Actinokineospora baliensis: one gene and its partner. The protein of the gene in region 2 binds, or shares a complex with, the protein of the main gene of each other region. Links are inferred from orthologs where the notes say so. Each region holds a gene or a part of one and is shown on either strand. Other genes may lie near its edges.

Region 1 (3,714 bases), 4.1 Mb from region 2 along the record:
GTCGTCCGGCTGCATCTGATCATCGGACCGCACGGCGGGCGAGGCCACCACCCCACCGGCGGGTTCTGGTCCGATGATCACCGGACCGGGGGTCACCGCGGTGGTGTCGTCGGTCCCCTCCGGACCGGCGGGGTGGGGCTGTGGGGGCGCGGCGGGACCGGCGTTCTCACCCCGCACGCACCGGCCCCCTCGGGCCGAGGTGGTGCCTGCCCCGGGTCACCAGGCGGAAGTCGGCGGGGGCGGTGACGCCCTTGCGGGTGTCCCAGGCGCGCAGGGCCGGGCCGGCGTCGATGAGGGCGCGGGAGGCCGCGGTGACCCGGTGCGGCTTCACGACCCTGGCCTCGAGTTCGGTTGGCTCGATCAACACACGTCCTCCTCGCGCGACCCGCGACCTGTCGCGGCTACGAGGTAGGAGTCAGCATCCGCGACCGGGATACACCGTGTCCAGATGTCGTTTCCGCTGGTTACCGCAGGCGTACGCGCCGATGCCCGGCGTAGTCGCCGCCGGTGACCCAGGCCACCGGCGGCGCCGGGATCCTCACATCACGTGCGCGAGGAACTCCCCGGTGTAGCTGCCGTCGACCTTCACCACGTCCTCCGGTGTGCCTTCCGCCACAACGGTTCCGCCGCCGGAGCCGCCCTCCGGGCCCATGTCGACGATCCAGTCGGAACCCTTGATGACGTCCAGGTTGTGCTCGATGACGATCACCGTGTTGCCCTTGTCGACCAGGCCGTTGATCACGCCGAGCAGCTTGCGGATGTCCTCGAAGTGCAGGCCGGTGGTCGGCTCGTCGAGGATGTAGACGGTGCGGCCGGTGGAGCGCTTCTGCAGTTCGCTGGCCAGCTTCACCCGCTGCGCCTCGCCGCCGGACAGGGTCGGGGCGGGCTGGCCGAGCCGCACGTAGCCCAGGCCCACGTCGACCAGGGTGGCCAGGTGCCGGTGGATGGCCTTGATCGGCTCGAAGAACGCCGCCGCCTCCTCGATCGGCATGTCCAAGATCTCGGCGATGGTCTTGCCCTTGTAGTGCACCTCCAGGGTTTCCCGGTTGTACCTGGCGCCCTTGCACACCTCGCACGGCACGTACACGTCCGGCAGGAAGTTCATCTCGATCTTGATGGTGCCGTCGCCAGCGCACGCCTCGCAGCGACCGCCCTTGACGTTGAAGGAGAACCGGCCCGGCTGGTAGCCGCGCACCTTCGCCTCCGTGGTCGAGGCGAACAGCTTGCGCATGTGGTCGAACACGCCGGTGTAGGTGGCCGCGTTGGACCGGGGCGTGCGGCCGATCGGCGACTGGTCCACCTGCACCAGCTTGTCGACGTGCTCCAGGCCCTTGACCCTGGTGTGCCGACCGGGGACCTGCCTGGCGCCGTTGAGCTTGTTCGCCAGCACCGTGGCCAGGATGTCGTTGACCAGGGTGCTCTTGCCCGACCCGGACACGCCGGTGACCGACACCAGCGCGCCGAGCGGGAACGACACGTCGATGCCGCGCAGGTTGTGCTCGCGCGCGCCGACCACGGTCAGCTGCCGCTTCTTGTCGATCGCGCGGCGGAGGGCGGGCATCGGGATCTCGCTGCGACCGGACAGGTACGCCCCGGTGAGCGACTCCTTGTTCTTCAGCAGCTCCTTGAAGGTGCCGCTGTGCACGACCTTGCCGCCGTGCTCACCAGCGCCCGGTCCGATGTCGACGACCCAGTCGGAGGCGCGGATGGTGTCCTCGTCGTGCTCGACCACGATGAGGGTGTTGCCCAGGTCGCGCAGCCGGGTCAGCGTCTCGATGAGCCGGTGGTTGTCGCGCTGGTGCAGGCCGATCGACGGCTCGTCGAGCACGTACAGCACGCCCACGAGGCCGGACCCGATCTGCGTGGCCAGCCGGATGCGCTGCGCCTCGCCGCCGGAGAGCGTGCCGGAGGCGCGGTCGAGCGACAGGTAGTCGAGGCCGACGTCGAGCAGGAACCGCAGCCGCGCCTGGATCTCCTTGAGCACGGCACCGGCGATCATCGTCTCGCGCCTGCCCAGCTTGAGCCCGTCGAGGAACGCCGAGCACTCCCCGATGGACATGTTGGACACCTCGGCGATGGACTTGTCGCCCTGCTTGCCGTGGGCGAGGGTGACCGCGAGGATCTCCGGCTTGAGCCGGGTGCCCCGGCACGCCGGGCAGGGCACCTCCCGCATGTAGCCCTCGTACTTCTCCCGCATGTACTCGGAGTCGGTCTGCTCCTGGCGCCGCTCGAGGAACGGGATCACGCCCTCGTAGGCGGCGTAGTAGGAGCGCTCGCGGCCGTACCGGTTCTTGTAGCGGACGTGCACCTGGTCGCTGACGCCGTGCAGCACCGCCTTCTGCGCCTTGGCGGTCAGCCGCCGCCACGGGGTGTCCATCCGGAACCCGATGGTCTCGGCCAGCGAGGTCAGCAGCCGCACGAAGTACTCCGCGGTCTGCCCGCCAGCCCAGGGCGCGATGGCGCCGTCGGCCAACGACAGCTCGTCGTCGGGCACGACCAGTTCCGGGTCGACCTCCTTCTTCACGCCGATGCCGGTGCACTCCGGGCACGCGCCGTAGGGCGAGTTGAACGAGAACGACCGGGGCTCCAGGTCCTCGACGCCCAGCGGGTGGCCGTTGGGGCAGGCCAGGTGCTCGGAGAAGCCGCGCACCCGGTGCGGGTCGCCTTCTGGCAGGTCGACGAAGTCCAGCTCGACCAGGCCGTCGGCCAGCCGCAGCGCGGTCTCCACCGAGTCGGTGAGCCGCTGCTTGGAGCTCGCCTTCACCGCCAGCCGGTCGATGATCACCGAGATGTGGTGCTTCTCCTGCTTCTTGAGCTTCGGCGGGTCGGTCAGCTGGTGCACCGCGCCGTCGACCAGGGCGCGCGAGTAGCCCTGGGTCTGCAGGTTCGCGAACAGGTCGACGTACTCGCCCTTGCGGCCGCGCACGACCGGGGCCAGCACCTGGAACCGGACCCCGGACTCCATCGCCAGCACCTGGTCGACGATCTGCTGCGGGGTCTGCTTGCTGATCGGCTCACCGCAGGTGGGGCAGTGCGGCTTGCCCGCGCGCGCGTAGAGCAGGCGCAGGTAGTCGTAGACCTCGGTGATGGTGCCCACCGTGGAGCGCGGGTTGCGGCTGGTGGACTTCTGGTCGATCGACACCGCGGGCGAGAGGCCCTCGATGAAGTCCACGTCCGGCTTGTCCATCTGCCCGAGGAACTGCCTGGCGTAGGCCGACAGCGACTCGACGTAGCGGCGCTGCCCCTCGGCGAAGATCGTGTCGAAGGCGAGGCTGGACTTCCCGGAGCCGGAGAGCCCGGTGAACACCACGAGGCTGTCGCGGGGCAGGTCGATGTCCACGCCGCGCAGGTTGTGCTCCCGGGCGCCGCGAACGACGAGGCGGTCGGCCACTGAGGTCCCTTCGGTAGTGCTGAGCGGTGGGCCCGCTCGGGTCGGTGAAGTGCGCACGGGTCGAGCGCAGGTGGGTGTAGCCGGTTCTGGGTGCGCGGCCCCCGCCGCACCGCCGGGTGCTACCCGTGGTCGATCCGTCCGACACCACCCGGCTGTGGGACACCGGGCGCCTGCCGGGCTCGACCCGCGGGACGACCTCGTCGCGATGGCTGCGGGAGTGGCGTGGGGGATGCTAGACGGGGGCACCGACAATTCTCGCGGACCGATCTCGCCCGTGCACCCGCGGAGCGGTACCCGCGAGTAGGCGAACCGGCCTACGCTGG
Region 2 (4,819 bases):
ATGCTTTTCGGCCCCAGCTTTGCGGTCCTGCCACGGGTAGCGCAGGGGCCCCGCGCAAACCAAGTTCGCCCCATCGAGCACACCCGACCACGACGGATCCAGGTCGCGATGCCGCAGGCGAGCCGAACCCGCCCCACCGAGCCCACCGCACCACCACGGGTCCGGGGCGCGAGCCCCACCGAGCCCACCGCCCCACCACGATCCAGCGCAATGCCGCAGGCGAGCCGACCCAGCCCCATCCACCCCACCCCACCACCACAGACCCGGGTCCCGAGCCCACCCCACCACCACGGTCCGGATCGCGACGCGACGGCTGTCGGTCTCGACCCGTAGGCTGGACGGCGGACCTCACCCCGCATGAAGGACACCCCGCTCGTGTCGAAGCTGCACGGCCTGCTGACCACCCTGCTCGCCGATCCCGCCGCCGTCGCCATCACCGACGCGGCGGGTTCTCCCACCAAGACGCTCTCCGGGCCGGTTGCCGCCCGGCCGCTGGTCGTGGCCGCGCTGGCCGCCAAAACCCCGGTGCTGGCGATCACGGCCACCGGTCGCGAGTCCGACGACCTCGTCGCTGTGCTCCGCGACCTGCTCGGGCGCGATGCCGTGGCGGATTTCCCCAGTTGGGAGACGCTCCCGCATGAGCGCCTCTCCCCCCGGGCGGACACGGTCGGTGCCCGGTTGGCGATCCTGCGCAGGCTGGCTCACCCGGAGGAGCACCCGGCCGGGGCCCTGAAGGTGGTCGTGGCCACGGTCCGCAGCCTGATCCAGCCGATGGCCCCCGGCCTGGGCGAGCTCGCCCCGGTGCACCTGCGGACCGGGGTGGAGCAGGACTTCGACGCGGTGGTGGCTCGGCTCGCCGACCTGGCCTACGCCAGGGTGGACATGGTGGAGAAGCGCGGCGAGTTCGCCGTGCGCGGCGGCATCCTCGACCTGTTCCCGCCGACCGCGGAGCACCCGGTCCGGGTGGAGTTCTGGGGCGACGAGGTCAGTGAGATCCGCCCGTTCGCGGTGGCCGACCAGCGGTCGCTGCCGGGGGAGGTCGCCGAGGTCACCGCCCCGCCGTGCCGGGAGTTGCTGCTGACCGAGGACGTGCGGACCAGGGCGGCCGGGCTGGCCGAGCTGCACCAGGCCGACGCGCACCTGCACGAGATGCTGACCAAGCTCGCCGAGGGGATCCCGTCGGAGGGCATGGAGGCGCTGATCCCGGCGCTGGTGCCCGGGCAGATGCAGCTGCTCACCGACGTCGTCCCGCCGGGCACGCACGTGCTGCTCAACGACCCGGAGAAGATCCGCACCCGGGCGCACGACCTGGTGCGCACCGGCCAGGAGTTCCTGGAGGCCTCCTGGATGGCGGCCGCGGGCGGCGGCAAGGCCCCGATCGACCTGGGCGCGTCGGCCTACCGCGACCTCGGTGACGTCGCCGCGCACGCCCGCGACCACGAGCACCCCTGGTGGACGCTGTCGCAGCTGACCACGCCGGACGAGGACTCGATCACCCTCGACGTGCGCCCGGTCGAGGGCTACCGCGGTGAGATCGAGCGGGCGTTCGCGGACCTGCGCGCGCACACGTCCACCGACGGCATCGCGGTCTTGGTCGTGCCGGGGGCCGGTACCGCCAAGCGCGCGGTGGAGCAGTTGGCCGAGGCCGAGGTGTCTGCCGTCTTCGCCGAGGAGGGCCTCTCGCAGCCCCCTCGCGCGGGCGTGGTCACCGTCGTCTGCGGCGCCATCGAAGACGGTCTCATCGCCCCCGGTTCGAACCTGGTCCTGGTGACCGAGGCCGACCTGACCGGCGGCAGGCACGGCACGTCCACAAAGGACATGTCGACCAAGATGCCGTCGCGGCGCCGCAACGCGGTGGACCCGTTGGCGCTCAAGGCGGGCGACTACGTCGTGCACGAGCAGCACGGCATCGGCCGCTACATCGAGATGGTGCAGCGCACGGTCGCGGGGGCCACCCGCGAGTACCTGGTGCTGGAGTACGCGAGCTCCAAGCGCGGCCAGCCGGGCGACCGGCTGTTCGTGCCGACCGACCAGCTCGACGAGGTGTCGCGCTACGTCGGCGGTGAGCTGCCCACGCTCAACAAGCTCGGCGGGTCCGACTGGAAGAACACGAAGGCCAAGGCCAAGAAGGCGGTCAAGCAGATCGCCGCGGAGCTGGTGCAGCTCTACGCGGCCCGCCAGGCCGCGCCTGGGCACGCGTTCGGGCCGGACACGCCGTGGCAGCGCGAACTCGAGGACGCCTTCCCGTTCACCGAGACCATCGACCAGCTCGCCGCGATCGACGAGGTCAAGGCCGACATGATGCGCGGCGTCCCGATGGACCGGGTCATCTGCGGCGACGTCGGGTACGGCAAGACCGAGATCGCGGTGCGGGCGGCGTTCAAGGCGGTGCAGGACGGCAAGCAGGTGGCGGTGCTGGTGCCGACCACGCTGCTGGCGCAGCAGCACCTGAACACCTTCTCCGGCCGCATGCACTCGTTCCCGGTCACCGTGCGGGGGCTGTCGCGGTTCACCGACCCGCAGGAGTCCGAGCGCACCGTCGAGGGCCTGGCCGACGGGTCGGTCGACATCGTCATCGGCACGCACCGGCTGCTGCAGACCGGGCTGCGCTACAAGGACCTCGGCCTGGTGATCGTCGACGAGGAGCAGCGCTTCGGCGTCGAGCACAAGGAGCACATCAAGGCGCTGCGCACGCACGTCGACGTCCTGACGATGTCGGCGACGCCGATCCCGCGCACCCTGGAGATGTCGTTGGCGGGCATCCGGGAGATGTCGACCATCCTGACCCCGCCGGAGGACCGCCACCCCATCCTCACCTACGTCGGCGGCTACGACGACAAGCAGGTCGGCGCCGCGATCCGGCGCGAGCTCCTGCGCGACGGCCAGGTCTTCTACGTGCACAACCGGGTGTCGTCGATCGAGAAGGCCGCCCGCAGGCTGCGCGAGCTGATCCCCGAGGCCAGGGTGGTCACCGCGCACGGCCAGATGAACGAGGAGCGCCTGGAGAAGATCATCCAGGGCTTCTGGGAGCGCGAGCACGACGTGCTGGTCTGCACCACGATCGTCGAGACCGGTCTGGACATCTCCAACGCCAACACCCTCATCGTCGAGCGCGGCGACATGCTGGGCCTGGCCCAGCTGCACCAGCTGCGCGGCCGGGTCGGCCGTGGCCGCGAGCGCGGCTACGCGTACTTCCTGTACCCGCCGGAGTCCCCGCTCACCGAGACCGCGCACGACCGGCTGGCCACCATCGCCCAGAACACCGAACTCGGCGCGGGCATGGCCGTGGCCATGAAGGACCTGGAGATCCGCGGCGCTGGCAACATCCTCGGCGCCGAGCAGTCCGGCCACATCGCGGGCGTCGGTTTCGACCTCTACGTGCGCCTGGTCGGCGAGGCGGTGGAGGCCTTCCGCAAGCACGCCGGGGCACCCGGGGCCGAGGACGAGGAGGAGTTGGCCGAGGTCCGGGTCGACCTGCCGGTCGACGCGCACATCCCGCACGACTACGTCCCCGGTGAACGACTACGGCTGGAGGCGTACCGCAAGCTGGCCGCCGCGCCGGACACGGCCGCCCTGGACGCGGTGCGCGAGGAGCTGGTCGACCGGTACGGGGAGCCGCCGACGCCGGTGGTCAACCTGCTCGCGGTGGCCCGGTTCCGGCAGCAGTGCCGGGAGCACGGGGTCACCGAGGTGATCGCGCAGGGCAACAACATCCGGTTCGCGCCGCTGCCGTTGCGCGATTCCCAGCTGGTTCGGCTCAAGCGGCTGCACCCGAAGGCCGTGCACAAGGCGGTCACGAACACGGTCACCACGCCCCGACCCACGGAGGGTGGGGCTGGTGGGCGCATCGGGGCGCCGGTGCTGCGCGACCTCGACCTGCTGGACTGGTGCGTGAAGTTCCTGGAGTCGCTGGAGGTCAAGCCCGCCGTGGCGGGGGTGTGACGGCGCCGACACGCACCGTCCGCAGAGCTTGTGAGACTGCTTACAGAGTCCTTGATCAACAGTGCTCTGAGCACGGACCGCCCACTCGGGGTGAGCAAGGGCAGTCCACAAAGGAACCGGGAGCGTTTAGTCTCTGGCCTCCGATTCACACGGTTCCTGGGGTTGAACTGACATGCACGACATCAGACGTGCGGGTGTGCTCGTGGCCGCTGTCCTCGCCGCCACCTGCCTGTCCGCGACCAGCGCGAGCGCGGCGCCCGCCGCCGGTCCGCCGGTGTGCTCTCCCGCTGTAGACGTGTTCGGGGTGGAGCCGGACGGCCGCCTCTTCGTCTACCCGCACAACGAGCCCGAGACGGGTGCGGCGAGCTGGGGCGCCAAGCGCTACATCGGCTCCGGCTGGAACGGCGGCACCGTCATGGCCGGGCCCGGCGGGTGGATCCACTACGTCACCAAGGGCGATCTGCAGCACCGCCGCTACCAGTGGACCGGCTCGTCCTGGGCCACCTTCGGCGGCCGCCAGTACCAGGACCTCGGCCGCCTCGACCCGGCCACGTCCGAGAAGATCACCGTGGACGAGCGGGGGCGGCTGCTCACCAACGGCACCACCGGCTTCACCGCGTCGAGCTGGGACGACCAGGGGCGGTTCCTGTCCAAGGGGCTGCAATTGGGGTTCCCGGGCGCGACGGGGGACATGATCGCCTCCGGCGACGGCGGGTTCTTCCTGCGCTCGGGCGATCTCCTGCTCCGGTACCGGTTCGAGTTCGACTCCCTGCACTGGGCGGTGACCGGCCAGGTCGTGGGGCGCGGCTTCAGTTCCTTCAAGCGCCTCTTCGGGGGCGGGGGCGGCGTGCTCTACGGCGTCGCCAACGACGCCGCG

The links.
Region 1: the proteins of mfd (region 2) and uvrA are in contact, whole or in part, in a crystal structure (PDB 4DFC), measured with the Escherichia coli proteins. The link is inferred for Actinokineospora baliensis from one-to-one orthologs.

Annotation. Positions count from the first base shown.
Region 1 is NZ_JAFBCK010000001.1:6,223,723-6,227,436, forward strand. Bases 339-3,714 are described here. They hold uvrA (excinuclease ABC subunit UvrA), read right to left. Parts: upstream 3,392-3,714; coding sequence 539-3,391; downstream 339-538. Other genes in these bases: JOD54_RS27645 (hypothetical protein), read right to left, coding at 339-367. In the rest of the region: JOD54_RS35810 (YcaO-like family protein), read right to left, coding at 1-177; more of JOD54_RS27645, read right to left, coding at 167-338. UniProt on the Escherichia coli protein: The UvrABC repair system catalyzes the recognition and processing of DNA lesions. UvrA is an ATPase and a DNA-binding protein. A damage recognition complex composed of 2 UvrA and 2 UvrB subunits scans DNA for abnormalities.
Region 2 is NZ_JAFBCK010000001.1:2,166,641-2,171,459, reverse strand. What follows is about bases 1-4,142. They hold mfd (transcription-repair coupling factor), read left to right. Parts: upstream 1-357; coding sequence 358-3,942; downstream 3,943-4,142. Other genes in these bases: JOD54_RS10350 (tachylectin-related carbohydrate-binding protein), read left to right, coding at 4,115-4,142. Outside these bases: more of JOD54_RS10350, read left to right, coding at 4,143-4,819. UniProt on the Escherichia coli protein: Couples transcription and DNA repair by recognizing RNA polymerase (RNAP) stalled at DNA lesions. Mediates ATP-dependent release of RNAP and its truncated transcript from the DNA, and recruitment of nucleotide excision repair machinery to the damaged site.